DNA from 4 places in the Citrobacter pasteurii genome. Region 3 is predicted to be linked to each of the others. Evidence: predicted binding sites of a transcription regulator. Region 3 holds the regulator's gene; each other region holds the start of a gene.
The links. The regulator LexA, encoded in region 3, represses DNA repair genes until DNA is damaged. The targets are predictions, from matches to a motif close to TNCTGTATGTACATACAGNA.
Positions count from the first base shown of each region.

Region 1 (7,455 bases), 1.2 Mb from region 3:
CACACTCACAAAATGCACTGAGACAAAACCTGCCGCCGCACATTGCTCCGCCCAGTAGCCAATACGTCCGATATGATGCGAATTATGTAATGCCACGGCGGCGATACCGTGCTGGCGCGCTTTTTCAATCCCCAGCGTGATTGCTTCGTGCGCCGCCACTTGGCCAAAGGCACTATCGCCATCAAGCGTAATCACCGCCCCCGCATCTTTAACCACTTTGGCATGACGATTGATCTGCAGATGTCCCTGCGAGAATGAGCGAATATAGCTTGGGATCATGCCGATGCCGTGGGAGTCATGACCGGCGAGGTTAGAGGCAATCAGATGATCGGCCACCAACTGCGCTTCCTGTTTATTGCTTCCCATCTGGTGAAACACGGCCTGGATAAAGGCGTGCAGCGTTGGCACATGGAAGCGATGTCCACTGTTCATTGTTATCTCCTGTTGTGTCGCGTGTTGATTGTGTTTCTTATTATTCAACAAACTATGCTGCGCCACGGCGCTCAGGAGGTCAATAAACGTGCAGAAATTTCACGTTGATGAAAAGAGAGAACCGACAGGCCTGGTAAATGGCCCGCCGGAACAACAAATGGATTAGAAACTTTGCTCGACGCGAGCAAGTCCTTCATCCAGCATCGCGGATTCACCGGTTGCCACCAGGCAGCAGGCCATCTGGATTTTCAGCGATGCCGGAACCGGCTCACTGCCAGCCAGACAACGCTCAATCCAGCGTGCGGTGGTTTCCGGGTCTTTTGCCACCGGCAGCGGTACCGGCTCGTCAGGCATCTCGCTCTGTCGGTCCTGTAGCACTCGCACGCCGGACGAATCTATCAGGCTTATCTGCGGACAGCGCTGCGGGTTGGCGTACACCTCGCCTTCGGTACCGTGCATCAACAGGCCACGTCCACCGATATCGCCGAAGAATTTTGCCACACGTGAGACGTATTCCGGGTGTGACACGCTGGAAAGACGCAGCGCGGCGTCTTCGGCAAACGGCGTGGCTAATTTAGCCAGCGTGTGCGCACTGTTGCGCACCCCCATTCTCCAGCGCATCGCCAACTGTTTTTCCAGCGGAGGGCACAGCGCGCTTACCGGGATAAACACCGGCTGATGACCATCCAGTTTTGCCTGTGCCTGCCCGGCATGCAGCGTCGGCGCAATCCCCATCAGTTCAAAAATGGTTTCTGTCAGCACGCGGGTAGGATCCTCGCTGACGCCATGCACCACCACCGGGAATCCCAGCTTATGCAGTAAAATCGCCAATAGCGGCGTCAAATTCGCCTGCTTGCGCGCGCCATTGTAACTGGGGATAACAATGGGCATGGGTTTGGCAACTGGCGGCGTCAGGCGAATGGTGTGGTTTTGCATCGCTTCATAAAAGCCCAGCATCTCCGCTTCTCCCTCTCCTTTAATGCGCAACGCAATCAGCACGCCGCCCATCTCAAGGTCAGGGACATCGCCATTCAGCATATGGGTATACAGTCCGCGAGCAGTATCCTGGTCCAGGTCACGCGCGTGATTTTTACCTCGCCCAATCTCTTTGATGATTTTGCGGTAATCCATCGATAACTCCTTTCCTGTTGCTCGCATCGTTAACGCCGACGGCGGCGCGTAGGTTTCGTTTTTTCTTTTGGTTTTACTATAACGTCTGGCACAGCAGGTTGCTCTATCGGAAAAATGGGTAACGCATTCAGTAAACGCTTGCCATAGTTTTTGGTCAACAACCGCTTATCGTAGATCACGACTTCACCCCAGCAGCCATGGCTACGAATGAGTCGCCCAACCTGCTGGATCAAATTGAACGATGCTGCCGGTAAGCTTTGCACCTCAAAAGGGTAGCGGTTCAGGCTTTTCAGCCACTCCCCCTCAGTGACCACTACCGGACTGTCGATAGGCGGAAACGCAATTTTGTGAATATGCACCTGGCTCAGCAGCTCGCCTTTCAAATCCAGACCTTCAGCAAAAGACTGCAGCCCAACCAGCACGCTGCGTTCGCCGTTTTCTACCCGTTTTCGGTGTAACTCCACCAGACGATAGCGCGGCTGGTCGCCCTGTACCAGCAACAGCAGGCGCAGATCGGTAACGTGCTCAAGAAAACGCTGCATCGCCCGACCGCTGGCAAACAGTACCAGCATGCCCTGATGCTTTTTACTTTCCAGTTGTTCGCGGAAATAGGCGGCCATTTCCGCGATATGCTGCTCTTCGTGCTCAATTAACGGTTCGTAGCGCATCTGCGGAATAACGATTTTGCCCTGCTCAACGTGGTTAAACGGTGAATCCAGCGCGACAAAGCGGTCTCCGGCCTTTTCTTTCAGCCCGCTCATTTCCTGAAGACGCGAGAAGCTATTGAGAGAACGCAGCGTGGCAGAAGTGACAATAATATGCGGCACGCTGCGCCACAGCAGGCGTTCGAGCTGATCGCTCACGCGGATCCCCACGCAGTGAAACCAGACGTGGATCTGTCCGTCACGCACCTCACGCGTCGCCCATTTACTCACCGGCGCGCCTGATGACTGCGCGAGCGATGCCAAACGCCACAATTTGCTTTGCGCCTCAAACATGCCCAGCGCCCGGTTCATCTGTAAAATAACCCGATGCAGACGCACAATATCGTGGGTGCCGGTTTTTTCGCTGAGATCGTTGAGAAACAATTCAGCCAGACCGCGCAGCATTTCCGTCAGTTTCGCCAGTCGCTGGCAGATCTCCATCACTTCACCAGGCAGTTCTCCCATTGCAAAGCGGTGTTCCGCTTCCTGGGTAGCGGGCATATAGAGATTGAGGATGTTATTAAGTGAGGCAATCAGCTCATATAGCTCTTCACAGTGACCGTTCAACCGCTCGGCGTTCGCCAGTGGCGGCGTGGTTTTCGGGCGGAACTGCTCCATGCAGGTCGCGACTAATTTGCAAAACAGATCCAGTTGGAGCCGATACCAGGGGGCGCTGATTTCTGCACTCATCTCCAGCGCATCGCGGGCAACATCCGGCAAATGATGGCCTTCATCAAGGACCAGCAGCAGGTTTTTCGGCTCTGGCAAAACGGCTTCGCTTTCCATAGCCGCCATCACCAACGCGTGATTGGCTACCACCACTTCGGCTTCCTGAATCTCGCGGCGGGCGACAAAAAAAGGACATTCACGATAGTAGTGGCAGTTGCGGTTCAGACAGCTCGCTTTATCGGTGCTCAGACGCTGCCAGAGTCCGTCATCAATGGCGATACCCGTGTGATCGCGCAGCCCGTCCCACTTGTAGCTATCGAGATCGCCTTTTAGCCTGGCGCAGCGCTTTTGTTCTTCCTGGTTGTTGGGCGTCAGGTCATCGTCGAGAAAGGCCAGCAGATCCTGCTGATTGGGTTCGGTACTGGCCAGCGCCGCTAAATTACGCGGGCAGACATAGCGACCACGACCAAACGCGGCGGTAAAACGCAGATCGGGGATAATTTTACGCAGCAACGGCAGGTCTTTGCTGTAGATCTGATCCTGCAAAGCAACGTTGGCGGTACTGACCACCAGCGTTTTTTGTTCTTCACGCGCAATGGCAATACCGGGGATCAGGTACGACAGGGTTTTCCCCACCCCGGTCGGCGCTTCAATCGCCAGATGCCGCCCTTCTTCACCTGCCAGCGTTTTCGCAACGTCAGCAATCATCTGCCGCTGCGGCGCACGGGGGATAAAGTCGGGGATCTGTTCCTGAAGCGCCTTATACCAGGCGGCGATTTGCGCTTTTAACGCGGCCGTTAGTGCCATGAGAAAACCTGAAATACTGTATAAACAGCCACTATTGTGGCACATTTCAGTCCCTGGATGTACCTTTTTCCCCCATTCTGGAAAGCGCTTCGCAATTCATTTTTCCTGGCCGGACGGCTGTTCGGGTCCTGTCCGGCCAATAATTCGCTAACGCTTAATAGTATCCCAACAGCTTCCACCACAGCATGCCCACGACAAAAATGATAATCACATTCGCCGTCACCACGCAGAGGTTGATTTTGTAAAAGCGCGGACGTTCAAAATAACCCTGGGCAAAATAAATGGGGCCAGGTCCACCACCGTACTCGGTATTCCCCCACATCAGGTTACTAAAGATACCGAAGCAAATAGCCACCATCATCGGCGGCGCGCCTGCTGCGATCGCCGTGGCCGCGAAAGGGGCATACAGTGCAGCGACATGCCCGGTCGCCGTAGCGAAGAGATAATGGACGTAAATGTAAAGGATCCCCAACACAATAAACGATTCGATCGCGCCAAAACCCTGAATACCGCTGCCTAATTTTATGGTCATCCATTTAATAAAGCCCAGATCGGCAAGCCCTGTCGCCAGACTAATAATGACGCTAAACCAGATCACCGTATCCCAGGCCGCATGGTCATTAAGCAAACTTTTCCAGCTAACAGCGCCCGAGGCAAACAGATACGCAGCTAATCCCAGCCCGACAGATGTGGCAGACAATCCCGTAATCAAGCTGGTACCCCAGCCAACCAGCGCCAGCACAAAACCAAACGCGACCTTTTTCTCGTTGCTGCTCATCGAACCGAGCTCACCGAGGGCCTGTTTGCCCATCGCTTTCGCCTCCGGCGTACGCTTAAGCTCGGGATCCAATAATTTATAGACCAGTAGCGGCATCAGGCAGAAACAGACCATCGCAGGGACCACTGCGGAAATAAACCATCCACCCCAGGTTATCTCTATTCCTAATGACGATTTCGCCAGACTCGCTACCAGCGGATTCGCCGCCATCCCGGTGAGAAATATTGCCCCGGTAATCGGCGTAAACTGGAAGCACACCATGGTTAAGAAATCGCCGATACGCTTGCCCGTTGCCCCTGGTGCGGAACCCAATACATCATTGATGGAACGAGTGATAGGGAAAATAATCCCCCCGGAACGCGCGGTTACGGATGGCATCGCCGGGGCCATAATCAGATCGGAAACCCCCAGTGAGTAAGCGATACCCAGGCTACTGCCACCAAAGAGCGATAACATTTTATACGCAATACGTTTCCCCAATCCCGAGGTTACAAAACCAAGAGACAAGACGTAGGCACAGAAAATGAGCCATACCGTACCGGATGCAAAACCTGACAATGCTTTTGCCTCTGGCAAGGTTTTGGTAAAAATGACCACGCAAAGTGCAATCAACATCACCGCCCCCGAAGGGAGCGGCTGGGTAAGGATCGCGGCAATGGTCGCGGCAAATATCGCGAACATATGCCAGGCCTGAGGCGTCAGACCATCAGGTACGGGATAAAACCAAACGATCGCGCCTATCGCCAGCGGTATCAGGAACGACAGAATGGATTTTCCCGCGACAGAATTTGTTGACATAAAAATATCCTTATTCCGTTAGCCCAAGAGCGTTCATTTCCGCGACATATATCTCGCTAATACCTGATCCACCATTGCTGGCGCCATTCCAAGGTAATTTGCCGGGTCGGTCAGTTCTTCAATCAACTGCGGGTCAAGTCGTTCCGAGACAGATGGCATCGCATTCAGCACATCCGCCAGTCGTCCCCCTTGTTCATTGACGATACGACAGGCGTCGTACACGACGTCATGCGCATCCTGACGACCGATATACGGCGCCAGTCCCATCATGACCGCTTCAGCCACAATCAGTCCGTTGGTCATGCCGAGGTTACGTTTCATCGCCGCTTCATCAACCACCAGCCCCGCCAGCATAAAGTTAGCCTGATGCAATGCCCCGGCGCTGAGGACGAAACTTTCCGGGATAGCAATCCATTCGGCATGCCACGGCCCGGTTGCACGCTCCAGATCCTGCACCATTGCATCAAGCATCAGCCCTGCCTGTTGGCGAACGCCTTTGGCACAGGCCAGCATTAACTCGCTGGAAATAGGGTTGCGTTTCTGCGGCATAGTACTGCTGGCGCCGCGCCCTTTAACAAACGGCTCATACAACTCACCAAACTCGTTTGCTGCCAGCAGCATTACGTCGTAGGCAATCTTGCCCAGCGACCCGGTAATCACCGCTAACAGATTCACCGCTTCGGCAAAACCATCACGCGCAACATGCCATGTGGACGTAGGGACATTCAGCCCAAGTTCTTCCATCATCGCTTTTTGTACCGCCAGCCCTTTATCCCCCAGCGATGCCAGCGTACCGGCTGCACCCGCAAATTCGCCGACCAATACACGAGGACGCGCCTGAGTCAGACGTTCCGCGTGACGTTCAAACATATCCAGCCAGATGGCTGTTTTATAACCAAAGGTTACGGGCAGAGCCTGCTGCAAATGGGTTCTCCCGGCCATCGGCGTATCACGGTAACGGCGTGAGAGATCGGCCAGCGTCGCACGAAGCTTGTCCATATCGGTTTCAATTAACGCGAATGCATCACGAATTTGCAGAACTACCGCGGTGTCCATGATGTCCTGCGTGGTTGCGCCCCAGTGCACATAGCCGCCGGACTCGCCAGCCTGTTTAGAAATCTGGTGCACCAGCGGTAGGATCGGATAACCCACGATTTCGGTTTCATGGCGTAATAAATCAAAATCGAGCGTATCGGCATTACATTTTTCAGCAATTTCCTGCGCCGCAGCCTCGGGTATCACACCGCAGCGTGCCTGGGCTTTGGCTAATGCCACTTCCACTTCCACGTATTTGCGTACCAGCTCGCGATCGTCAAACACCGCGCGCATTGCTGGTGTGCCGAAAGAATCCCTGAACAGAACAGAATCAAGTACATTCGAAGCCATAAATCCCCCTGGAAAATCTGATAGTGATAAGATGCGTGTTTACGGTGGTTTGTTAGATATTCAAACGCCGCCACAATGTCCAGACATAATAAAATGTCCGTACATTTGAATGTACGGACATTTATAGTATTCATAAGAAATGTAGGGAATAGTCCGTACAAATTTTCGTGATAAAGATCACTAATATTTTGATGAAACCGCGATGAAAGAATCTCTGTACAAGCGAATAGCACGTGAACTGGCGCAGCAAATTTCGGTGGGGACCTTTGCCCCCGGCTCGCTGTTTCCAACGGAAATGGAACTGTGCGAAACATGGCAGGTCAGCCGCCACACCATGCGTGAGGCGTTAAGGGAATTAACAGAACAGGGGCTGATTTCACGGCGTAAAGGCGCGGGAACTCGCGTTTGCGAACCTAAGACTAACGGTGTCAATCACCCGCTATCGCATCTTGAGGATCTGTTGCTGCTGGCCAAAAACAATCTGCGCGTCATCAAGAAAATCGATGAGATTGTGGCAGACATCGAGTTGTCCCAGATGATTGGCTGCCCGCCAGGTTCCCGCTGGCTGCACATTGCCAGCACTCGCGAAGATGCGCAAAACCCCGACGCGCCAATCTGCTGGACGGACAGCTATGCCAGCACGGATTACGCCAAGCTGCGCACCTACATCCGTGACGATCCACACTCATTAATCAGCGATTTGATCGAAACGCATTACGGCATCAAAAGCCATGAGGTGCATCAGACTAT
Region 1 covers NZ_CP077262.1:3,659,401-3,666,855, forward strand. The annotation lists gene I6L54_RS17865 (malate/lactate/ureidoglycolate dehydrogenase) at 1-432, opposite strand, end outside; gene ybiB (DNA-binding protein YbiB) at 595-1,563, opposite strand; gene dinG (ATP-dependent DNA helicase DinG) at 1,593-3,743, opposite strand; gene I6L54_RS17880 (DASS family sodium-coupled anion symporter) at 3,898-5,319, opposite strand; gene I6L54_RS17885 (class-II fumarase/aspartase family protein) at 5,353-6,705, opposite strand; gene I6L54_RS17890 (GntR family transcriptional regulator) at 6,908-7,455, shown strand, end outside.
Region 1: the regulator LexA is predicted to act here: its motif matches at 3,758-3,777, upstream of dinG (ATP-dependent DNA helicase DinG).

Region 2 (7,455 bases), 1.2 Mb from region 3:
CCAGCAGGCGCACCGGACCAATCACCATATCCTTTTGCACCGCTTTACACATATCGTAGATGGTCAACGCCGCAACGGAGGCCGCCGTTAACGCTTCCATTTCAACGCCGGTTTTCCCGGTCAGGCGACACAGCGTTTCAATGCGTACGCGGCTATGCTCCGGCTCGGCGTGCAGATTGACTTCCACCTTGCTCAGCATCAGCGGATGACACAGCGGGATAAGATCCCAGGTACGTTTGGCGGCCTGAATACCCGCAATACGCGCCGTGGCGAAAACGTCGCCCTTATGGTGGCTGCCGTCGATAATCATCGCCAGCGTTTCGCTACGCATGGTCACGAATGCTTCTGCACGCGCCTCGCGTACGGTTTCCGCCTTGGCGGAGACATCCACCATATGCGCTTCGCCAGCGGCGTTAATATGAGTCAGTTGCGACATACTTATTTCTTCAAATGTGGGTGGAAATTACACGGACGCGTACGGGCATCAAGCTGCGGCGCAATGATATTTTCCCAGGCGGTACGACACGCTTTGGTCGACCCCGGCATGGCGAAAATCAGCGTTTTATTGGCGACTCCGGCAATCGCCCGGGATTGCAGCGTCGCGGTACCAATCTCCTCAAAGGAGAGCATACGGAACACTTCGCCGAAGCCTTCGACTTCTCTGTCAAACAGCGGCAGCAGCGCTTCCGGCGCCTGATCGCCTTCGGTTAACCCAGTGCCGCCGGTGATGAGCACCACCTGCACATCGTCACTGGCAATCCAGGCTGAAACCTGAGCGCGAATCGCATAGCGGTTCTCTTTGACAATCGCCTTATCAACAATCTGATGACCCGCTTCTTGCGCCGAGTCACGCAGATAATGGCCGGAGGTGTCATCTTCTTCGCCACGACGGTTGGAAACAGTAAGAATAGCAATGCGTGTCGGGATAAATTCAGCGCTTACCTGACTCATGAGAAACTCCTTTTAGCGATCAGCCGCCAATGTAAGATAAGTTTTGCGTAATACCGGTATTGTTCTGATGTAAGAAATGGGTCTGCTTTTTCTCCAGCAACGCGGCAGAGATACGTTCTTCAAGCGCAGCCTGCTGGGCGTCGTCGGTCAGCAAATCACGCAAGTTCACCCCGCCTTCACCAAATAAACACAGATGAAGTTTGCCGACGGATGAAATACGCAGGCGATTGCAGGTGGCGCAGAAGTCTTTCTCATAAGGCATGATCAGACCAATTTCGCCGGCATAGTCAGGATGACAGAAAACCTGAGCCGGGCCGTCGCTGCGCTGGCGTAACTGGTGGATCCAGCCGCGTTTAAGCAGTTCATCGCGCAGTACCTGCCCGGAGATATGGTGTTTGCGGAAGAGCGAGCTGCCCTCACCCGTTTCCATCAGTTCAATAAAACGTAGCTGAATCGGCCGTGGTTGAACCCAGGCGAGGAAGGTGTCCAGTTGATGATGGTTTACGTCGCGCATCAGCACGGTGTTGACTTTCACTTTTTCAAAACCGGCATCGAAGGCGGCGTCAATGCCTGCCATCACCTGTTGAAACTTGTCCTGTCCGGTAATGGCGTGAAACTGACGAGCATCCAGGCTGTCGACGCTCACGTTGAGCGCGGTCAGCCCGGCATCGCGCCAGGCGGCGGCATCGCGCGCCAGACGATAACCATTGGTGGTCACCGCAATCTGACGGATGGCGTCGTTTTCACGTACGGCGGCGATAATGTCGGTAAAATCGCGACGCAGTGACGGTTCGCCCCCCGTCAGGCGCACTTTCTCCGTTCCCAGACTGGCGAACGCGCGCGTGACGCGACGAATTTCATCAACGGTTAAAAAGCCGTTATTGGTGACCCCGCCGGGCTTATAGCCATCCAGCAGGCAGTAGGTGCAACGGAAGTTACACACATCGGTAATCGACAAACGTAAGTAGTAAAACTTACGCGCGAATGCATCGGTAAGTTGAGAGCCCATGTACACCTTTCCAAATACGGGAGGCGAAGTCATTTCTTCCTGCGCCCTGGTGACAATCGTATTCACGTATCGTCACGGCCAAAGCACCGTATCATTTGACCCAGGTGCAGAGGCTAGAGTGTTTATACTCGTCATACTTCGAGTACATTGTGGTTATGCCGATACTAGCGTGTAAATGACGCTTTTGCCATGTACACTTTCGCTGTATAAATATGTATATAGCGGCATGATCGTGCATTTTCGCTACAGAATAAGCAAAAACCACAGTTTTGCATTGATATACATCATCTTGCTGTCAGGTCGATATCGTCAGAAAGGGGTAGATCGCAGAAAATTATTTTCTGCAGATGACGACTGGATAATTGCTGAAAACACGCTATTTACGTTACTGTAACGCCGATCAATTGATATCAGGAATAACTATGCGCACTCGTACGCTGGCAGATCTGGATCGCGTTGTCGCTCTCGGCGGAGGGCATGGATTAGGACGCGTTCTGTCATCACTTTCCTCTTTAGGTTCACGCCTGACGGGCATCGTCACGACCACCGATAACGGCGGTTCCACGGGGCGAATTCGCCGTTCAGAAGGCGGCATTGCCTGGGGAGACATGCGGAACTGCCTCAACCAGTTAATTACCCAACCAAGCGTCGCATCGGCGATGTTTGAGTATCGTTTTGGCGGTAATGGCGAACTTTCCGGCCATAACCTCGGAAATCTGATGTTAAAGGCGTTGGATCACCTGAGCGTGAGGCCTTTGGAGGCGATAAATTTAATTCGTAGCCTACTGAAAGTGGACGCACATTTAATTCCCATGTCAGAACTACCGGTGGACCTGATGGCGCTCGACGATCAGGGACATGAAGTGTATGGCGAAGTAAATATCGACCAGCTCACTACCCTGCCGCAAGAATTAATGCTCTCACCTAAAGTTCCCGCCACGCGAGAGGCGATTGAAACCATCGCCGAAGCGGATTTGATTCTGATAGGACCAGGCAGTTTTTACACCAGCCTGATGCCGATCCTGCTGCTAGACGAGCTGGCGCAGGCGTTACGTCGCACACCGGCTCCAATGGTTTATATCGGCAATCTGGGACGCGAACTCAGCCTGCCTGCCGCCAGCCTGACGCTTGCCGATAAGCTGGCCATCATTGAGCAATATGTTGGTAAGAAGGTGATTGATGCGGTGATTGTCGGACCAAAAGTCGATGTTTCCGCCGTGACCGACCGCATTGTGATTCAGGATGAACTGGAGGCCAGCGATATTCCCTACCGTCATGACCGTCAACTGCTGCATAGCGCGCTGGAGAAAGCGGTGCAGGCGTTAGGTTGAACGTATTTGCCTGATGCGCTGCGCTTATCAAGCCTACAAAAACGCGCTGCGCCGCCATCCGGCACCAAACACGGCCTGGTGCGCTGCGCTTATCAGGCCTACAGGTGCGCTTGTAGGCCGGATAAGGGGTTTACCCCGCATCCGGCACCCACCTACGATGCCGCGATAAACAGCTCGCGCAACTGATGCAACTGGTCACGGATCTGCGCGGCCTCTTCGAACTCAAGGTTCTGCGCATGCAGCATCATCTGACCTTCTAACTCGTGAATCTTCTGCTGCAGCGCTTTCGGCGTCATGTCCAGCTCAACAACCTCGGATTTCGCCCCGGCACGCGACTTCCCTTTACCTTTCGCTTTGGTCTTCGCAATATTCTGACCCAACGCCAGAATATCAACGACTTTCTTGTTCAGCCCCTGTGGCGTAATACCGTGCTCTTCGTTGTAGAGCTGCTGTTTCTCACGACGGCGTTCGGTTTCACCAATCGCTTTGGCCATTGAGGCGGTAATTTTATCGCCGTAGAGAATCGCTTTACCGTTGATGTTACGCGCCGCTCGACCGATGGTCTGGATAAGCGATCGTTCCGAACGCAGGAACCCTTCTTTGTCTGCATCCAGAATCGCCACCAGAGAGACCTCAGGCATGTCCAGGCCTTCTCGCAACAGGTTGATACCCACCAGCACGTCAAACTCGCCCAGGCGCAAATCACGAATGATTTCCATGCGTTCCACGGTATCAATGTCGGAGTGCAGATAGCGCACCCGCTCGCCGTGCTCTTCAAGGTATTCGGTGAGGTCTTCCGCCATGCGTTTGGTAAGTGTCGTCACCAGCACGCGTTCGTTAATCGCCGCACGGGTGCGGATCTCAGACAGCAGGTCATCAACCTGTGTCGCCACCGGACGAACTTCAATGACCGGGTCCAGCAGCCCGGTCGGCCGCACCACCTGATCGACCACATCCTCACCGGATTTCTCCAGCTCATAATTGCCCGGTGTCGCTGAGACATAAATGGTTTGCGGTGCCAGCGCCTCAAACTCTTCAAACTTCAGCGGACGGTTATCCAGCGCCGACGGCAGACGGAATCCATACTCAACCAGCGTCTCTTTTCGTGCCCGGTCGCCACGGTACATCCCACCAATTTGCGGAATCGTAACGTGGGATTCATCCACCACCAACAGGCCATCGGCGGGCAGGTAATCAAACAGCGTCGGCGGCGGCTCGCCCGGACCGCGTCCGGACAGATAGCGTGAATAGTTTTCAATCCCCGAGCAGTAACCCAGCTCGTTCATCATTTCCAGATCGAACTGCGTACGCTGGCTTAAACGCTGTTCTTCCACCAGCTTGTTGTTCGCCAGCAGGATTTTGCGGCGCTCCGCCAGCTCGACTTTAATTTCTTCCATTGCCTGCACAATACGTTCGCGCGGCGTCACGTAATGGGTTTTCGGGTAAATGGTGAAGCGCGAAATAGCGGATTCAACCTGCCCGGTCAGCGGGTCAAACAGCGACAAGCGCTCAACTTCTTCATCAAACAACTCGACGCGTAGCGCGATATCGTCAGATTCGGCCGGAAAGATATCGATCACCTCACCACGCACGCGGAACGTCCCGCGCTGGAATGCCTGATCGTTACGCGTGTATTGCAGTTCAGCAAGCCGGCGCAGGATCGCACGCTGATCGATAATCATCCCCACCGTCAGGTGCAACATCATCTTCAGATACAGATCCGGATCGCCCAGACCATAGATCGCGGAAACCGAGGCCACCACCACCACATCCCGCCGTTCAAGCAGGGCTTTGGTCGCCGACAGGCGCATCTGTTCAATGTGTTCGTTTACCGACGCATCTTTCTCGATAAAAGTATCCGAGCTCGGGACATAAGCTTCCGGCTGATAATAGTCGTAGTAGGAGACGAAATATTCCACTGCGTTATCCGGGAAGAACTCTTTCATCTCACCGTACAGCTGAGCAGCAAGCGTCTTATTGGGAGCCAGCACCATGGTAGGACGCTGCAAGTCCGCAATCACGTTGGCGATAGTGAATGTCTTCCCCGACCCCGTCACCCCGAGCAGCGTCTGATGCGCCAGACCATCCTCCAGCCCTTCTTCCAGGCGACGAATCGCCTCAGGCTGATCGCCAGAGGGTTTAAAAGCGGAATTCAGTTTGAACGGTTTACTCATGAGCAGCTACCTGAAGCAATGGGCGGGCAGGTGTGTAATTTTACCCGCAGCAGTATATTTTGCCAGTAAAATATACTGGATGAAAAAACAGTAACACACCAGAATATTTCTGTTACGCCATCAGAATGCCCGTCAGAGCAGGCTAAAATTTTGGCACTGGCGGGATAAAACACCAGTAAAAATGTGTTATCCCCAAACCAATGACTTTTTTAACATTTGTCAAGACGGCAGATGAAAGTTTTATGGCAACGCATGACACTTCCGCGACAGCCATTGCTTTTATCTAACATTCTGTATTTCAATAACTATTCTCTCGAGCCGTCTTTCGCATCAATTTAGTCGCAGGCCGCGTCTTCTCTCGCTTACATTGTGTTTTCTAACTCTAATACACAAGGTTATCCACAGGAATAGTGGATAACTGCCTCCAGCCCGTGCTGACTGCCGCCTGGCAAAAACACCGACTTGCTCTTTTCGAGTGGGATAAAAAAAAATTATCGCCATTTTTTTATATTTATCAGCTAACGAAGCCCTGGAGGTGGTCGAGATCTTGCTCGCATTTTCACCATTTACCTGCCTGCACCATCCCGACGCGACCAGGCACTGGCAATGTGCGCAAAATTAACCCGTATCGTTAAAAACCAGATATCGCTGCCGGTGGATCACGCTATCCCGCTGTTTTTCGCGCATTTCCCATTTGTGGCAAGAGATTTGCAATTTTCTTCTGCTCCCCGGCCTGTCGGGCGGATAACTTCATGATGGAGAAAATCTATGTTGAGTCTTCGCGCAGTGAATCACTATTACGGTAACCAGCACACGCTATGGGATGTGGATCTCGACCTGCAGCCCGGCAAGTGTACCGGTGTGCTGGGACTTCCGGGGATGGGGAAAACGACGCTGGCCAATTGCATCATCGGCAATTTGCCTATTGAAAGCGGTACGATGGTCTGGCATCAGGCAGGCGCACCACCGTGCGATCTGAGCCCGATCCCAGCGGCAAATCGCATTGCGCTGGGTATTAACTCCGTTTCACAACAGAGACGGATTTTTTCGCAGCTGACGGTCGAGGAAAATCTGCATATTGCGCGCCAGGCGGTTGAGGAAAGCGAAACGATGAACAGCAGCGATATATACCGCCTCTTCCCACAGTTATACAGTCTGCGTCAGACCAAAGGGGTTGCCTTATCAGAGGATAATCAGCACCAGCTCGCGCTCGCCAGCGCGCTGGTTACACGCCCACGCCTGCTGATCCTCGATGAGCCTACGCGAGGAACGGGTCAGGCGTATATCCACAAGCTGGGGAACCTGATTGTGAGGCTAAGCCAGGAGTTGGGCATCGCCATTATGCTCGCAGAGCAAAGCCTGCCGTTTATTCGTCGGGTCGCTGATTGCTATTGCCTGTTACATCGCGGACGCAATGTGGCCCAGGGACAACTGGGGCAGCTCAACGACCCGTTTCTTAACGGCTGGATGGCGCCAGAGGCAAAACGCTAAGGTCGAGGTAATGCCCTGTCGTTGCGCGTTCTGGCTCGTCTTCCAGCCATGGGATCTCCCCCAGCAGCGGGGCCGGAATCGCGCGTTTCAGCGTTGCCATATATTCAGAATGGCGTTTCCCTGGCGGAGCCACATCATTGGCGACCCACCCCGCCAGCGTCAACCCAACCTGTTGTACCGCTTGCGCAGTCAGAATGGCATGGTTGATGCAGCCAAGCTTGACGCCAACCACCAGAATCACCGGCAGTTGTTCTGTTTGTACCCAGTCAGAAAAACTCAGCGTGGGTGAAAGCGGCGTAAACCAACCGCCAGCGCCCTCCACCAGCACCCAGTCAGCCTGCATTCGCAGCGCCTGTAAACCAGCAGACATCACTGAGGCCAGAATCGGTCGCCCTTCATCAGCGCTGATGATATGCGGTGACGTGGGTTCGGCAAAGGTATAGGGATTGATTGCCGTATAATTCACTGCCACAGCGCTGTTGCGCTGCAGGGCAAGGGC
Region 2 covers NZ_CP077262.1:3,678,573-3,686,027, forward strand. The annotation lists gene moaC (cyclic pyranopterin monophosphate synthase MoaC) at 1-436, opposite strand, end outside; gene moaB (molybdenum cofactor biosynthesis protein B) at 439-951, opposite strand; gene moaA (GTP 3',8-cyclase MoaA) at 971-1,960, opposite strand; molybdenum cofactor riboswitch at 1,948-2,093, opposite strand; gene yvcK (uridine diphosphate-N-acetylglucosamine-binding protein YvcK) at 2,383-3,291, shown strand; gene uvrB (excinuclease ABC subunit UvrB) at 3,444-5,465, opposite strand; gene I6L54_RS17980 (ABC transporter ATP-binding protein) at 6,234-6,956, shown strand; gene bioD (dethiobiotin synthase) at 6,922-7,455, opposite strand, start outside.
Region 2: the regulator LexA is predicted to act here: its motif matches at 5,539-5,558, upstream of uvrB (excinuclease ABC subunit UvrB).

Region 3 (7,455 bases):
GCGATACAATGCCTTCAGGTTATGAATCGGAGAGTAAGGCATGCCACACCCCGCGTTAACGCAACTGCGTGCTCTGCGTTATTTTGATGCGATCCCGTCGCTTGACCCCCAATTGCTCGACTGGTTGTTACTGGAAGATTCCATGACCAAACGTTTTGAGCAGCAGGGAAAACAGGTCACCGTAACATTGATACGAGAAGGATTCGTTGGGCAAAATGAGGTCACTGAAGAGTTGACGTTGCTGCCGGCAGAATCCCGCTATTGGTTGCGGGAAATCCTGTTATGCGCGGATGGTGAGCCGTGGCTTGCCGGTCGGACTGTCGTGCCGGAATCCACCTTGTGCGGCCCCGAACTGGCTTTACAAAATTTGGGGAAAACCCCGCTCGGGCGCTATTTGTTTACATCATCGACATTGACCCGCGATTTTATTGAGATTGGCCGCGATGCAGCGTTGTGGGGACGTCGTTCCCGCCTGCGGCTGAGCGGTAAGCCGCTGATGCTTACCGAGCTTTTTTTGCCTGCATCGCCGTTGTACTGAGAGGAAGATAAAGATGGAGTGGAGTCTGACGCAGAATAAGCTGCTGGCGTTTCACCGCTTGATGCGTACGGATAAGCCAATCGGTGCCTTACTACTGCTCTGGCCTACGCTGTGGGCGCTGTGGGTAGCGACCCCCGGCGTACCGCAATTGTGGATACTGGCGGTGTTTGTCGCCGGTGTGTGGCTGATGCGCGCTGCCGGATGCGTGGTGAATGATTATGCCGACAGGAAATTTGACGGACACGTCAAACGGACCGCAAACCGGCCGCTACCGAGCGGTGCAGTCACGGAGAAAGAGGCCCGAACACTGTTTGTTGTGCTGGTGTTGCTCGCCTTCCTGTTGGTTCTGACTCTTAACACGATGACGATTTTGTTGTCCGTTGCCGCGTTAGCACTGGCGTGGGTTTATCCCTTCATGAAACGCTATACGCACCTGCCGCAGGTGGTGCTGGGGGCGGCGTTTGGCTGGTCTATTCCCATGGCGTTTGCCGCCGTGAGTGAGTCTGTACCACTGAGCTGTTGGCTGATGTTCCTCGCCAACATTCTCTGGGCGGTGGCCTATGACACCCAGTATGCGATGGTCGATCGTGATGACGATCTGAAGATTGGCATTAAATCAACCGCCATTCTGTTTGGTCAGAACGACAAGCTGATTATTGGCATTCTGCAGGTTGGTGTGCTGGCGCTGATGGCGATGGTGGGCTGGTTAAACGGGTTGGGGCTGGGCTATTACTGGTCACTGCTGGTGGCGGGCGCGCTGTTTGTGTATCAGCAGAAACTGATTGTCGATCGTGAACGGGATGCCTGCTTTAAAGCGTTTATGAACAATAACTATGTGGGGCTGGTGCTGTTCTTAGGGCTGGCGATGAGCTACTGGCACCTTTGAGTTTGGCTTAGCCTGCACAATAAAAACCGGTCATTTCGACCGGTTTTTTTATGCTTACTCGCCCTGCGTTGCGCTTTCGATGGTCAGACGCACATCGGATGTGACCAGCTCGGCCAGCATCTGATAGATCTTCATCGTTTCTTCCGGTTCGGCATCACCGGTATCGCTGATGTAGCCCTCGTCACGCAGCGTCAGCACCAGGGAGCTGAACACAGCTTTATCGAAGAACTCAGGCGCGTTGATACCGTGCAGCACGGAAAGACGTTGTGCCACGGTGCGGCTCTCTTTCTCCAGGGTACTGCGGTTGATGGATGGGTTCGCACTCAGCAGCCAGAAGGTAATGGCATAGCGCTGTAGCGTTTCACGCGCGCCCGCAGCCAACAACTGCAGCGTGCGAGAATGAACCGGGTTGATATGCAGCTCATCGTTCTGCAGGGTTATCAGACCCTGACGCTGCATTTCGTTGACCAGCTCGTCAATTACCCCGGCAAGCTCATCACGCTCCCAACGCAGGAACAGCTCTGCTTTCAGCATCGGGTACAGCGCTTCAATATGCTGCTGCAATGCGGCGCGTGAAATCCGGCGGTGCTGAGTCACAATCGCGGCCATCAACGAAGGCAGAACCAGCATGTGCGCAATGTTGTTGCGGTAGTAGGTCATCAGTACCGCCTGCTCGCGCGGCAGAATAATGATGTCACCGATCGTGTCTTTCTCAACCTCAAACTTGTTCATCTGCAAGGCGTGGTCGATAAGTTCACTGGCGCTTTGTGTCGGCACTGTCGTATCCGAAGCATACGGCACATTGCGCAACAGGCTCAGGTAGCAATCGAGCTGTTCGGTTAGCTGCTCGCGCGTCAGAGAACGCTGACGGGAAGCCAGTAACGCGGTACAACACAGGTTCATGGCGTTGGCCGCGCCCGCGTTGTTAATGCGTACCATCAGGTCGGCAGCAATGTTATTCACTGTCGGCGTCAGCCAGGCCGGGCGAATAGACTCGATAGGATCGATAGATTCGCGCCACTCCGGCACATGCTGATTCAGGTAGGTCATCAATGGCATAGGTTCGCCAAAGTTAACGTAGCCCTGACCCAGATTACGTAGCTTGCTCAAACCGCGCAGCATTTGCGGCAGGCTCTCTTTCTCTTTGGTCGCGCCACGCAGCTCTTTTGCGTAAGTTCCCACTTCCATCACATGCTCGTAGCCGATGTAGATAGGCACCAGTGTAATGGGACGCGTACCGCCGCGCAGCATCGCCTGGATGGTCATCGACAGCGTGCCGGTTTTCGGGTCAAGCAGACGGCCGGTACGTGAGCGGCCACCTTCGACAAAGTATTCAACCGAGTAACCACGGCTGAACAACTCGCCCAGGTATTCGCGGAATACGGTGGAATAGAGCTTATTGCCTTTAAACGTACGACGAATAAAGAATGCGCCCAGACGGCGGAAAATCGGACCTGCCGGCCAGAAATTCAGGTTGATCCCTGCCGCGATATGCGGTGGAACCAGCCCCTGATGGTACAGAACATACGACAGCAGCATGTAGTCCATATGACTGCGGTGGCACGGCACATAGACGATTTCATGTCCGTCGTGCGCCAGTTGGCGTACACGTTCAGCATTGTGAACATTAATGCCCTGATACAGACGGTTCCAGGTAAAGCCCAGAATACGGTCCGTCAGGCGGATCATCTCATAGGAGAAGTTGGCGGCGATCTCTTCCATCAGCGCAATCGCGTTTTGCTGCGCTTTTTCGTGGGAGATCTTTTTACTGCGGGCTTCATCTTCCACCGCTCTGGCGATCGCTTTTGAGGCCAACAGCTTATTAAACAGATCCTGACGGGCAGGGAGTCGCGGGCCGACTGCGGCCAGGCGCTGGCGAGCAAAGTGCATACGCGCCACGCGTGCCAGTTTTTGGGCGATGGTTTTATCCGTGCCGTGTTCGTCTGCCATGCGACGCAGGGAGACCGAAGGCGAGAAGCGGACAAAACTGTCGCGACCCAGCCAGGACACCGCAAAGAATTTCTGTACACCGTTCAGCATACGCAGCGGCGGATTGACTTCGCCTTTCTCGCGCCCTGGAGCACGGCCAAACATCACCGACACCGGCACCATCTGTACATCCAGATCGGGGTTGCTGCGATGCAGATCGAGATAGTTATGGAACAGCTTGATGGACTCTTCTTTTGGCGTGTAATAGGTGAATACACGCGGGCCGCCGTGTATAAACACGTAGCGCGGCAGCAAAGTCCCATCTATCTCCAGCGGTTCCAGGGGGTCAGGGAGGTCGTGCACCAGACATTGGGCACGCAGCGTCAGCAAGTCTGCTTTTGAGTTGTACGGTAAGACGTACATAATGGGACGAGAGGTATCGAGTCCCAATTCCGGGGCGGGTTCCGCCGGGATAGACTTGCTTTTTACCAGGATGCTTAATGGTAAATTCAGTAATTTGTAGTAAATTCGTGGCCAGCCGGACATAAACGATGTAAAGCCTCTGGTTAATAATGCAAATGCGCTGCAAGGATATCAGAAAGTTTAGTGAATTTCTGTGGTATCCCGTCATACTTCGCGCAGCTTTGCTTATGCCCTGAAACAAACAGGGTAACGATACAATAATACTCACGCTAATTATGTAAAAAGGTTCTTTTGATGGCCAATAATACCACTGGATTTACTCGGATTATCAAAGCAGCAGGCTATTCCTGGCAAGGTTTCCGCGCCGCATGGATCAATGAGGCGGCATTCCGTCAGGAAAGCGTTGCCGTACTGTTGGGGGTAGCCATCGCCTGCTGGCTGGACGTTGACGCGATTACCCGCGTACTGCTGATTGGTTCGGTGATGCTGGTGATGATCGTTGAAATTCTGAATAGCGCCATTGAGGCGGTCGTCGACCGAATAGGTTCGGAGTATCACGAGCTTTCTGGCCGGGCGAAAGATATGGGATCGGCTGCAGTATTGCTTTCTATTTTTGTCGCTCTGATCACCTGGGGCATCCTGTTGTGGTCGCATTTGCGATAAAGGTTCCACAACTTCATAAATCTCCTGTTTTTTGTGCAGTTTGCGGTTCCAAATTCGCCTTTAGCTGTATATACTCACAGCATAACTGTATATACACCCAGGGGGCGGAATGAAAGCGTTAACGGCCAGGCAGCAAGAGGTGTTTGATCTCATTAGAGATCACATCAGCCAGACAGGTATGCCACCGACGCGTGCGGAGATCGCGCAGCGTTTGGGGTTCCGTTCCCCAAACGCGGCTGAAGAACACCTGAAAGCACTGGCGCGTAAAGGTGTACTGGAAATCGTTTCTGGCGCATCGCGTGGTATTCGCCTGCTGCAGGAAGAAGAGGAAGGTTTACCGCTTGTTGGTCGTGTCGCGGCCGGTGAGCCACTTCTGGCACAGCAGCACATCGAAGGCCATTACCAGGTTGACCCATCACTGTTCAAACCGAACGCCGATTTTCTGCTGCGCGTCAGCGGTATGTCGATGAAAGATATCGGGATTATGGATGGCGATTTACTGGCTGTGCATAAAACGCAGGACGTGCGTAACGGCCAGGTTGTTGTTGCCCGTATTGATGATGAAGTCACTGTTAAGCGCCTGAAAAAGCAGGGCAACAAGGTTGAACTTCTGCCGGAAAACAGTGAATTTAAACCTATCGTTGTCGATCTGCGCGAGCAAAACTTCACCATTGAAGGGTTGGCGGTAGGCGTGATTCGTAACGGTGAATGGCTGTAATGATCTGCTGATTTCCTGTAGGCCGGAGAGGGCGTTTACGTCGCTCTCCGGCAAATTGCCCGATGATGCTACCTTATCGGGTCTACAAAAACGCGTTAATTTCTTTTCAGGCTCCTTTCCATGCCTTTCTTTACCTCCTCTGATAAAGCACTTTGGCACCTTGCCTTACCGATGATTTTCTCCAACATCACTGTTCCACTGCTGGGACTGGTGGATACGGCGGTGATTGGTCATCTGGATAGCCCGGTCTACCTTGGTGGCGTTGCCGTTGGCGCAACAGCGACCAGTTTTCTCTTTATGCTGCTGCTTTTTTTGCGTATGAGTACCACTGGTCTGACAGCCCAGGCGTTCGGTGCGAAAAATCCGCAGGCACTGGCGCGCGCGCTGGTTCAGCCGCTGATGCTGGCGCTGGGAGCGGGGCTGCTTATCGCACTGTTTCGCGCACCGGTTATCAGCCTGGCGTTGCATATCGTGGGAGGTAGCGAAGCGGTGCTGGAGCAGGCCCGAAGGTTCCTGGAAATCCGCTGGTTAAGCGCGCCCGCCTCACTGGCCAATCTGGTGTTGCTCGGCTGGTTGCTTGGCGTTCAATATGCGCGTGCGCCGGTTATCCTGCTGATTGTCGGCAATGTGCTTAACATCATGCTCGATTTGTGGCTGGTGATGGGCCTGCATATGAACGTACAGGGCGCGGCGCTGGCGACGGTGATTGCCGAATATGCCACTTTGCTGATCGGTCTGATGATGGTACGTAAGGTCCTGCATATGCGCGGAATTTCGCTGGCAATGCTGAAGCAGGCGTGGCGTGGCAACTTCCGCCGTTTACTGGCGCTTAACCGTGACATCATGCTGCGCTCGCTGTTGTTGCAGCTCTGTTTTGGTGCGATTACGGTGCTGGGGGCGCGTCTCGGGGGCGATATTATTGCAGTCAACGCCGTTCTGATGACTCTGTTGACGTTCACCGCCTATGCGCTGGACGGATTTGCCTATGCCGTGGAAGCCCATTCTGGTCAGGCTTATGGCGCGCGGGATGGCAGTCAACTGCTGGATGTTTGGCGAGCGGCGTGTCGGCAGTCGGGAATTGTGGCGATCCTTTTTTCGCTGGTCTATGCCCTGTTCGGCGAGCAGATTGTGGCGCTGCTGACCTCGCTGTCGCAAATCCAACAGCTGGCCGATCGCTATCTTTTCTGGCAGGTGGTGTTACCGCTGGTGGGCGTTTGGTGTTACCTGCTCGACGGGATGTTTATTGGCGCGACGCGGGCTGCAGAAATGCGCAACAGTATGGCCGTTGCCGCAGTGGGATTCACCTTAACGCTCCTGACGTTGCCGTGGCTCGGAAATCATGGTTTGTGGCTGGCGTTAACCGTTTTTCTCGCGCTGCGCGGGCTATCGCTGGCCTTTATCTGGCGGCGTCACTGGCGTAATGGTACCTGGTTTGCCTGAAAGGAATGGTTAAAAATTCCGAATAGTAAATAAAGCTCAGAATCACTGACTACACTTATTCTCACGTCCAGAGAAAACAGCATGTGTCTGGACATGGCACTCGCGCTATTCACAACCTAACGATGAGGACTTGATGATGAATAAAGACGAAGTCAGCGGTAACTGGAAACAGTTCAAAGGTAAAGTGAAAGAGCAATGGGGCAAACTGACCGATGATGATATGACGGTCATTGAAGGTAAACGCGACCAGCTGGTAGGTAAAGTCCAGGAACGATACGGGTACGCGAAAGATCAGGCGGAGAAAGAAGTTAAAGATTGGGAAAAACGCAACGATTACCGCTGGTAATTAACCCCTCCCTCCTGAGAGTACAAGGACGTACGCTCTTTTATTTACCGCCCGACTTTCTTTTTCACCTGAATTGTATGGTCATGCTGGCATTCGCCAGGATGGCGGCATGATTCAACTTCCACACATGCCGGACACAGGCCGTGGGCTTCAATCACATTATGGCGCAGAGCAAATCCCATTTTAGCTGCCAGCGTATGCATAATATCTTCCACGCCTTCCGCACACTCTTCTTTTACCACGCCACAGCGGTCACAAATAAACATTGCCGAGCTATGGGTTGGCTGATCGAACAGATGGCAAAGGACATAGCTGTTGGTGGATTCCACCTTATGCACAAACCCTTGTTCCAGCAGAAAATCGAGCGCACGATACACGGTAGGGGGTTTGGCCTGCGGCTCGGTTTCCCGCAGCAGATCAAGCAGGTCATAGGCGCTGATCGCACCTTCCTGCAGGCTCATCAGGCGCAGCACTTCGAGGCGTTGTGGCGTTAGCCGCACGTTACGTTGCAC
Region 3 covers NZ_CP077262.1:4,845,931-4,853,385, reverse strand. The annotation lists gene ubiC (chorismate lyase) at 41-538, shown strand; gene ubiA (4-hydroxybenzoate octaprenyltransferase) at 552-1,424, shown strand; gene plsB (glycerol-3-phosphate 1-O-acyltransferase PlsB) at 1,479-3,899, opposite strand; gene I6L54_RS23360 (diacylglycerol kinase) at 4,071-4,439, shown strand; gene lexA (transcriptional repressor LexA) at 4,549-5,157, shown strand; gene dinF (MATE family efflux transporter DinF) at 5,278-6,597, shown strand; gene I6L54_RS23345 (CsbD family protein) at 6,734-6,943, shown strand; gene zur (zinc uptake transcriptional repressor Zur) at 6,988-7,455, opposite strand, start outside.

Region 4 (7,455 bases), 1.5 Mb from region 3:
ACCTCAGTCTGGCGTGATGATGGGTACGCGCAGCGGAGATATTGACCCGTCAATTTTGCCGTGGATTGCCCTGCGCGAAGGCAAAACACCGCAGCAACTTAACCAACTCCTCAACAATGAATCGGGATTACTTGGGGTTTCCGGTATCTCATCAGACTATCGTGACGTTGAACGCGCCGCAGACGAAGGCGACTCACAGGCTGCACTCGCACTTACGCTGTTTGCAGAGCGAATTCGTGCCACAATAGGCAGTTATATTATGCAGATGGGCGGTCTGGATGCTTTGGTATTTACGGGTGGAATTGGTGAAAACTCAGCCCGAGCACGCGCTGCGATTTGCCACAATCTGAATTTCTTAGGTCTGGCCGTTGATGATGAAAAAAATCAGCGCAACGCAACCTTCATTCAAACTGAAACTGCGCTGGTCAAAGTGGCCGTTATAAATACCAATGAAGAGTTGATGATCGCGCAGGATGTTATGCGTATAGCGATATCAGAAACTGTGACATTGGACATTCCTGCTTAATCCTGCTGCACCGCAAATTGCGGCAAATCATGGTAATAGCGCGATCGCCATGACACTATGCGCCGATGATTGCTGATCACAAAGGTGAAGACGTGGCTGTTGCGCAATGTCCTGCATCGTGCGGGGAACTTATCCAGGGCTGGATTCTGGGCAGTGAGAAGCTGGTCTCCTGCCCGGTTGAATGGTATAGCACCGTCGAGGTCAGTTCAGGATCACCACAAGTGGATGAACGCCCACTCTCGCGAGCGATGGTTGACCGGTTATTGCAGCACTGGCACTACCCGGCGCATATCAGTCAGGATATTCGAATAGATATCCAGTCAACGATTCCCATTGCGAAAGGAATGGCCAGCAGCACCGCAGATATTGCCGCCACCGCGCTTGCCACCGCTCATTTTCTGGGTCATCAGCTTGATGAACCTACACTGGCGCAGCTTTGCGTATCTCTTGAACCTACCGACAGCACCCTTTTCCGTCAGTTAACCCTTTTCGATCATAACGACGCTTCTACGCAAATTCCTTGTGAAGCGCAGCCCCAGCTTGACCTGTTGGTTCTGGAAAGTCCGGAAACATTACGTACCGCAGATTATCACCGCATTCCGCGCCAGCCCGGGTTACAGGCCGGTGCTCCCGCGCTGAAACGTGCATGGGAAAAAGTACAGGAAGCCTGTATTAGCCAAAATCCCTATCGGATGGGAGAGGCTGCCACACTTAGCGCAATCGCCAGCCAAATGTTGTTGCCAAAACCAGATTTCGATTCGCTATTGGCGCTGGTAGAAGAATGTGATTTATACGGGGTGAACGTTGCGCACAGCGGCAGCGTGGTGGGTCTGATGCTGGACAGAAAACGTCATGATGTTGATTACATCAAATGGATGCTGGCACAGAAAAAACTGACAACTCACTGGCCTGAGCAGCATTTACTGCGGATGGTAACAGGCGGGGTAAAACTACAGTAGGGGCCGCCGCTTAGCAGCGCCCCCTACTGCCATAAAACGTTACTCTGCTTTCGCTTCGCCGTTTTTCACTTCACCCATGGCTTTCAGCTTTTTAGAGATATCACGACGCTCTTTAGAGATCTCTGCATTCTTGATGATGTAATCATCTACACGATCTTCATAGTCGCTTTTCATGCTGGCGATGATACCCTGGATAGCATCAACGCTCATCCCCGGCTTGATGTAGTCGCTCAGGTTGTCCAGCAGCAGGACGCGTTTCTGGTTGTCACGGATCTTTTTCTCAACGTCCTGGATTTCACGTTGCAGTTTGTTTTTACGACGGAACAGACGAACAAATTCCAGCACGTCCTGGAAAGAAGGCTTGGTAGTTTCCATTTTTACACCCCTGATAATGTGAGATTCGGATTCGTTAAAACAACGGCTAAAGTGGGTCAACATTACTTTCATGCCCGCCATACTTCAAGTTGCATCTGCATTGATAATGCATGGCTGAAACCTGAATTATCGAGGGTAAAGCCATTGTAGTTACCAATGGTTTTAGCCTTTTTCAGTATCATACCCTTAATCTTTGCTGAATCGAAGCAGCAGTAAAACCAATCCCCTCATCTGCTCTTTATTTGCGCAGCGCGCGACAAATTAAATGTGAGAGCAATTCCAGTTGCCGTGCCATCTCCATATTCAACCAGACATAGCCATGAATAGGTGTTTCAGCAACATTATCGCCTTTATGCTCAGCGATGAGTTGGCGCAACTCTGCCACGGTATCATTAAGTTTTTCGGTATTGGCAAGCACCGGCTGCGGATTACCTTCGTATAGCGCATGAGTGATCGTCAGTAGCGCTTGTTGCGTTCTGAGCTGAGTTTCACGCAAGGTATGCGCGTTCAGCATCACAAAGTGACTGGTACGCGTCGCCCACAGCGCGTTGATTTGCAGCTCAAGCATGCACACCAGGTTGCGGTTAACCGTCTGAATAGCTTCAAAGATTGATTTTTGGATGTGGGTCTCTTTACTGGCAGGAACGATGAGTCCACGCATTTTGACAACGTCACTCAGTAGTTGTTGTAAATGCTTCTCCAGTCGGGGCTGTTCGAGCAAGTTAGGTGACAACGCAGCCTGATACACCCGGTTATAACCCGTGACACAATGCGCCAGTTGAATACGCCAGTGAATAAATGCCCGCTGCGGCCAGATGCCGGTAAACAGCATCGCCAGTAACGATCCCAGAATCACGTCGCCACCGCGCCACAACGCTGTATTCATGTCACCCGCGGGAGCCCCGACGACGACGGCAAGCGTTATACCAATCAGCAACGCCTGATAGGGTTTTTTACCTAAGGCCAGCCAGCCGCAGAGAAACATCGCTACTGCGCACCATATCAGCATAAGCGGAAGTGACAGGAGTTCGAGACGCAGAGCAACCAGCCCAAGTACTGAGCCCAGAATCGTCCCGCCGATGCGTTCAAGCGCTCTTGGGACGACATTACCCCAGAATGAAATAGGCCCCATAATCACCACCAGCGTGATCAGAGGCCACGTACCTTCAGGAATATCCAGCAGGCGAACCAACAGAAAAGTAAGAAGAAACGCCAGCGCAATGCGAATACCGTGCACTACGCGATAATGACGATACAAACGAATTTCAAAAGGACTCAGCGACTTATCGGCACGCACTCATCCACTCCGTCAGGGAATAGCAAAGAACAGAATTGTACCTGCTTTTTTAGTGAAAACATCATCGTTATCACCAAGACTTTCATCCTGATTTACACAAAAAACAGCTACTTCGGCTGTACTGGAACATACATTTCGATGTCCCAGTAACCGTCTTCCATGCCATTATTCATATAAATCTCAAAACAGGGTTTGGCGGCTATCTGGTATGTTGCGTCCTGCAACAGAAGATTAAAAAACTGATACCATGGCGTCGCAAAGTCATGATTTTCAACACGAGCAACAGCAATAGCATACTCACCACCGGCCAGTTCAGTCAGTATCACACCTTCGCTGTTCTCTGGGATCTCGAAATTCTCTGCGACGGAAACCACAGTATCGCAGCGCAGTTTGTCAGCAGGCACAACATCCGGGTTGTCGTAATAAACGGCGATCCATTCCAGCGGCACTATCTGCTTGTCATCCACCCACATGACTAACTGCTCAAAACCCTGCTTTACCGTTTGCTCCCACGGTCCAACCATATGAAAACCGGCAATCCTGCGTTTATCGACTTGCTTTATCTCGTACTCCATATAACCTCCGTCATTACACTGTATTTATATACAGTGTAATTATTGTGTATTACGGCCACAAGGAAATAGTGATTATTATGTGAGCAGTTTCGCACTCTTGCCAGTCAGTAGCATGGGTGAAAAATTACACCTTATGGTGGAAGTAATCGCTCAGACGCGAAAATACGCTGCCTTTACTCACTGATTCCAGGGTGACCAGTGGCCAATGCGCCACCAGCTTATCCCTGTCATAGAGTTCAATTTCCCCCACGCGTTGATGCGCGGCAATAGGCGCTACCAATTCTTTCTTATCAAGAACATATTTTGCTTTGATATTCTGGACTTCAGCCTTAGGTAGCGCCATCCAGAAATCCTGCTCGGTACCGAGGCTAATTTTTTCTTTATCGCCATACCAGATTCGTTCGACGCCGACTTGCTTACCGCTACGCAAAACCTGCACCGTATCAAAATTTTGTTGCCCCCACTGCAGCAGTTTGCGTGCCTGATCCTCGCGCCCTTTCGCGCTCTCGGCTCCCATGACCACGGCAATCAAGCGACGCTGTCCGTCAACTGCGGAGGCGATCAGGTTAAATCCTGCCCCGGATGTGTGCCCGGTCTTCAGGCCATCAATGTTCATCGTTTTATCCCACAGCAGTCCGTTACGGTTTTGCTGCGTGATACCGTTCCAGGTAAGACTCTTCTCACTGTACATGTGGTAGAACTCAGGTTCCCCGTGAATAATCGCCCTGGACAAGACGGCCAGATCGTAGGCCGAGCTATGCTGGCCCGGTGCGTCCAGCCCATGCACCGTTTCGAAATGTGTATCTTTAAGCTTCAGCTTCTCAACGTAACTGTTCATCATCGCGACAAACTGTGGCTGTCCACCCGCGATGTAATCAGCCAGCGCGACGCATGCGTCATTGCCGGAATCGACAATTAAGCCGCGACTTAAATCACGTACTGACACGCGATCGCCTTCTTTCAGGAACATTAATGATGAGCCTACAAACACCGGATTATCTTTCGCCCATGCGTCACGTCCGACTGTGACGATATCCGTTGGGCTAATGCGGTGGCTATCAATCGCGCGATCGACAACATAGCCGGTCATTAACTTGGTCAGGCTGGCGGGGTTGCGTTGCTGGTGTTCATTTCCGGCGGTCAGGATTTGGCCAGTGGTGTAATCCATAAGCACCCACGCGCCAGCATTGATGGCGGGAGGCCGAGGTGCAAAACTGGCGACATCAGTCGCATAAGCGGACGAAAAACTTATCGCGAATAGCGAAGCGGCAATAAACAAACGGCGTTTCAACAGCATGTCCTCATAACCAGGAGAAATAGCCGTTCTTTTTACGGAAGTTCTGCCGAACAAACAGGGATAAATTGCAAGAAAATGTGACATAAGGCACATTTTCTTGCTGTTAAAGAAGAAAGTCAGACGGACTTCTCCTGCAAAAAACGCGCAGGATTAGCCTTTATGTGATGCTGTTTCTGCATGATGGCTGCGATGACGGTGATAGCCGTCAATCATGCTGCGAAAGATTTGCCCCGGTGTGTCACCCAATGTGCACAGGTAAATATGTGCACAAATGAACAGAATGCCAACAATCGCCAACACCATATGCAGCACCAGCACCACCGGCCCGGCGCCTATAATCTGCGGGTAAAGACAGAGCAACCCGGTAATGATTAACAACGGAACCAACGCATACATGATGGCCAGATAGGCTAACTGTTGCAGGGGGTTAAATTTATTCTCCGCTGTTGCCGCAAACGGATGTGCCTCACCTTTCATTATCCCATACAGATAAAAACGCGTTTGCAGCAGGCAACGCGTTATCAACCCGCTGAATTGCACACGATAGTGACTACCGTTGCCGCTGGTGGCATTGATCATGACGAAGCCAATCCAGAAAGCCAGTAATGCGAATCCACACCAGGTGTGCACCTGCACCATCAGCGCTACCGGTCCGATAGAAAAATGGCCGAACAAACCGCTGAGCAGAAGCAGGATAAAAAGCAGCGCATTTCCCCAGTGCCAACGGCGGACAGCCAGTGAGTAGAGATAGTCACGGTGCTCTTCTCCGGCTGCCGTTTTGGGTGCCAGCATTCGACGCAGCAGTGCATGCATCACCAGACCGGCAATCATCAACAGAATGACTACGCCGGCATAAATGAGCCACAGCGGCCAGTAGTCTGGCGCATAATTAAGCTCTGCTCCCCAGATAGAATTCATACTTTTCCCTCCTGATGAATCTCTTTACGCCGAAAAATACTCACCGCACCGCTACGCGTATCCTGCTGACGGTAAACCTCTTTTTGAAGAATCCAGTGCTGAATTTCAGGGTCATCACGGCGACCAAACTTCAGCGCATCCGTAGGGCATACGGAAACACAGGCAGGCGATTGTCCAGCGTCCAGACGGGTGTCTGCGCAAAAGTTACATTTATCTGCAATTCCTGTTTGTGGATTCAGGTAGCGCACATGGAACGGACAGGCGGCAACGCAATAATCACAGCCAATACAGCGGGACTTGTCCACCTGCACAATGCCGTTTTCGTCCCGAAACGAAGCGCCAGTCGGACAGACGCTGACACAAGGCGCATCTTCGCAGTGCTGGCAGGAGACGCGGACAAACTGGAAGTGAGACAGCACCTCAGGTTCGTTTTCCGGTGAGCGGATCTGCACCTGCAGCCGGCTAAAACCTTCTGGCACGTCATTCAGAACTTTGCAGGCAACTGTGCACGCCTGACAACCAATACAGCGTTTCTCGTCATGCAGCATGACATACGGATTTGTTGACTGATTCATGATGTTCTCCTTTCTCATGCCCGACGAAGCGTAACGCCAGCGGTGTGAACCACCGTGCCGGAAACCGGACTGGTCACATGCGGAAGCAAGTTGCCACAGTGGATCCCATGCGTTGTCGCCGCGGTTTTCGCGCCAGCCTTGGCGCCGAATCCCATATAGACAAACAGCGTATCGGGTCGAATACCGGCAGTGACCAGCGCTTTGCCTTTCTCCTTACCCGTCGCATTTTCAAGCCAGATGTCATCACCGCTTTTAATCCCTTTTTCTCCAGCCGTTTTCGGGTGGATCCACACCGCGTTATCCCACATCAGCTCGCTGAGTAATGGAACATATTGCGTCGCGCCATTGGTGTGAACCGCGACTTTGCCTTGAATGAAATAGAGTTCATTATCGGCCTTGAGCGCAAAATTGCGTGCACGCGGAATACCATAGCCCGGCAGGAGAGTTTCCAGTTCTTCGGAATAAAGTTCGATCTTTCCGGATGGGGATTTGAAGCGGAGTTGTTCGCCATACGTACCATCATTGTCAACGGCCACTGCTCCCGGATACTGCGCAGTAAACTGGCGTACCGATTCAGGCTCACGGAGTAACAGTGGAACGCCCCACTCCCGATACCCTTTCTGGCGCAGTTCAGCAGATAACGCATGGTCACCATTGAGCTGATATAGCTGGCGTACTTGCATATCTTGCCACGGATAGTACTGTCCAAGACCCAGTTGCTCGCCCAGCTCTTTCCAGATTTGCCAGCTTGGCCGCGCATCACCAATAGGCTCAACGACCTGCTGGCGCAGCGCATAGGCCGGATTCAACCCCGACATATCAGAGACTTCTTCATCGCGTTCAAGGTAGGTGCATTCAGGTAACAGGTAATCGGCATAGGCCGCGCTTTCGCTTAAATAGACATCGCAGCTCACCACCAGATCCAACTGCTCA
Region 4 covers NZ_CP077262.1:3,309,409-3,316,863, forward strand. The annotation lists gene I6L54_RS16290 (acetate/propionate family kinase) at 1-526, shown strand, start outside; gene I6L54_RS16295 (GHMP family kinase ATP-binding protein) at 619-1,485, shown strand; gene I6L54_RS16300 (DUF496 family protein) at 1,525-1,860, opposite strand; gene I6L54_RS16305 (FUSC family protein) at 2,099-3,157, opposite strand; gene sbmC (DNA gyrase inhibitor SbmC) at 3,265-3,732, opposite strand; gene dacD (serine-type D-Ala-D-Ala carboxypeptidase DacD) at 3,857-5,029, opposite strand; gene phsC (thiosulfate reductase cytochrome B subunit) at 5,180-5,947, opposite strand; gene phsB (thiosulfate reductase electron transport protein PhsB) at 5,944-6,522, opposite strand; gene phsA (thiosulfate reductase PhsA) at 6,537-7,455, opposite strand, start outside.
Region 4: the regulator LexA is predicted to act here: its motif matches at 3,749-3,768, upstream of sbmC (DNA gyrase inhibitor SbmC).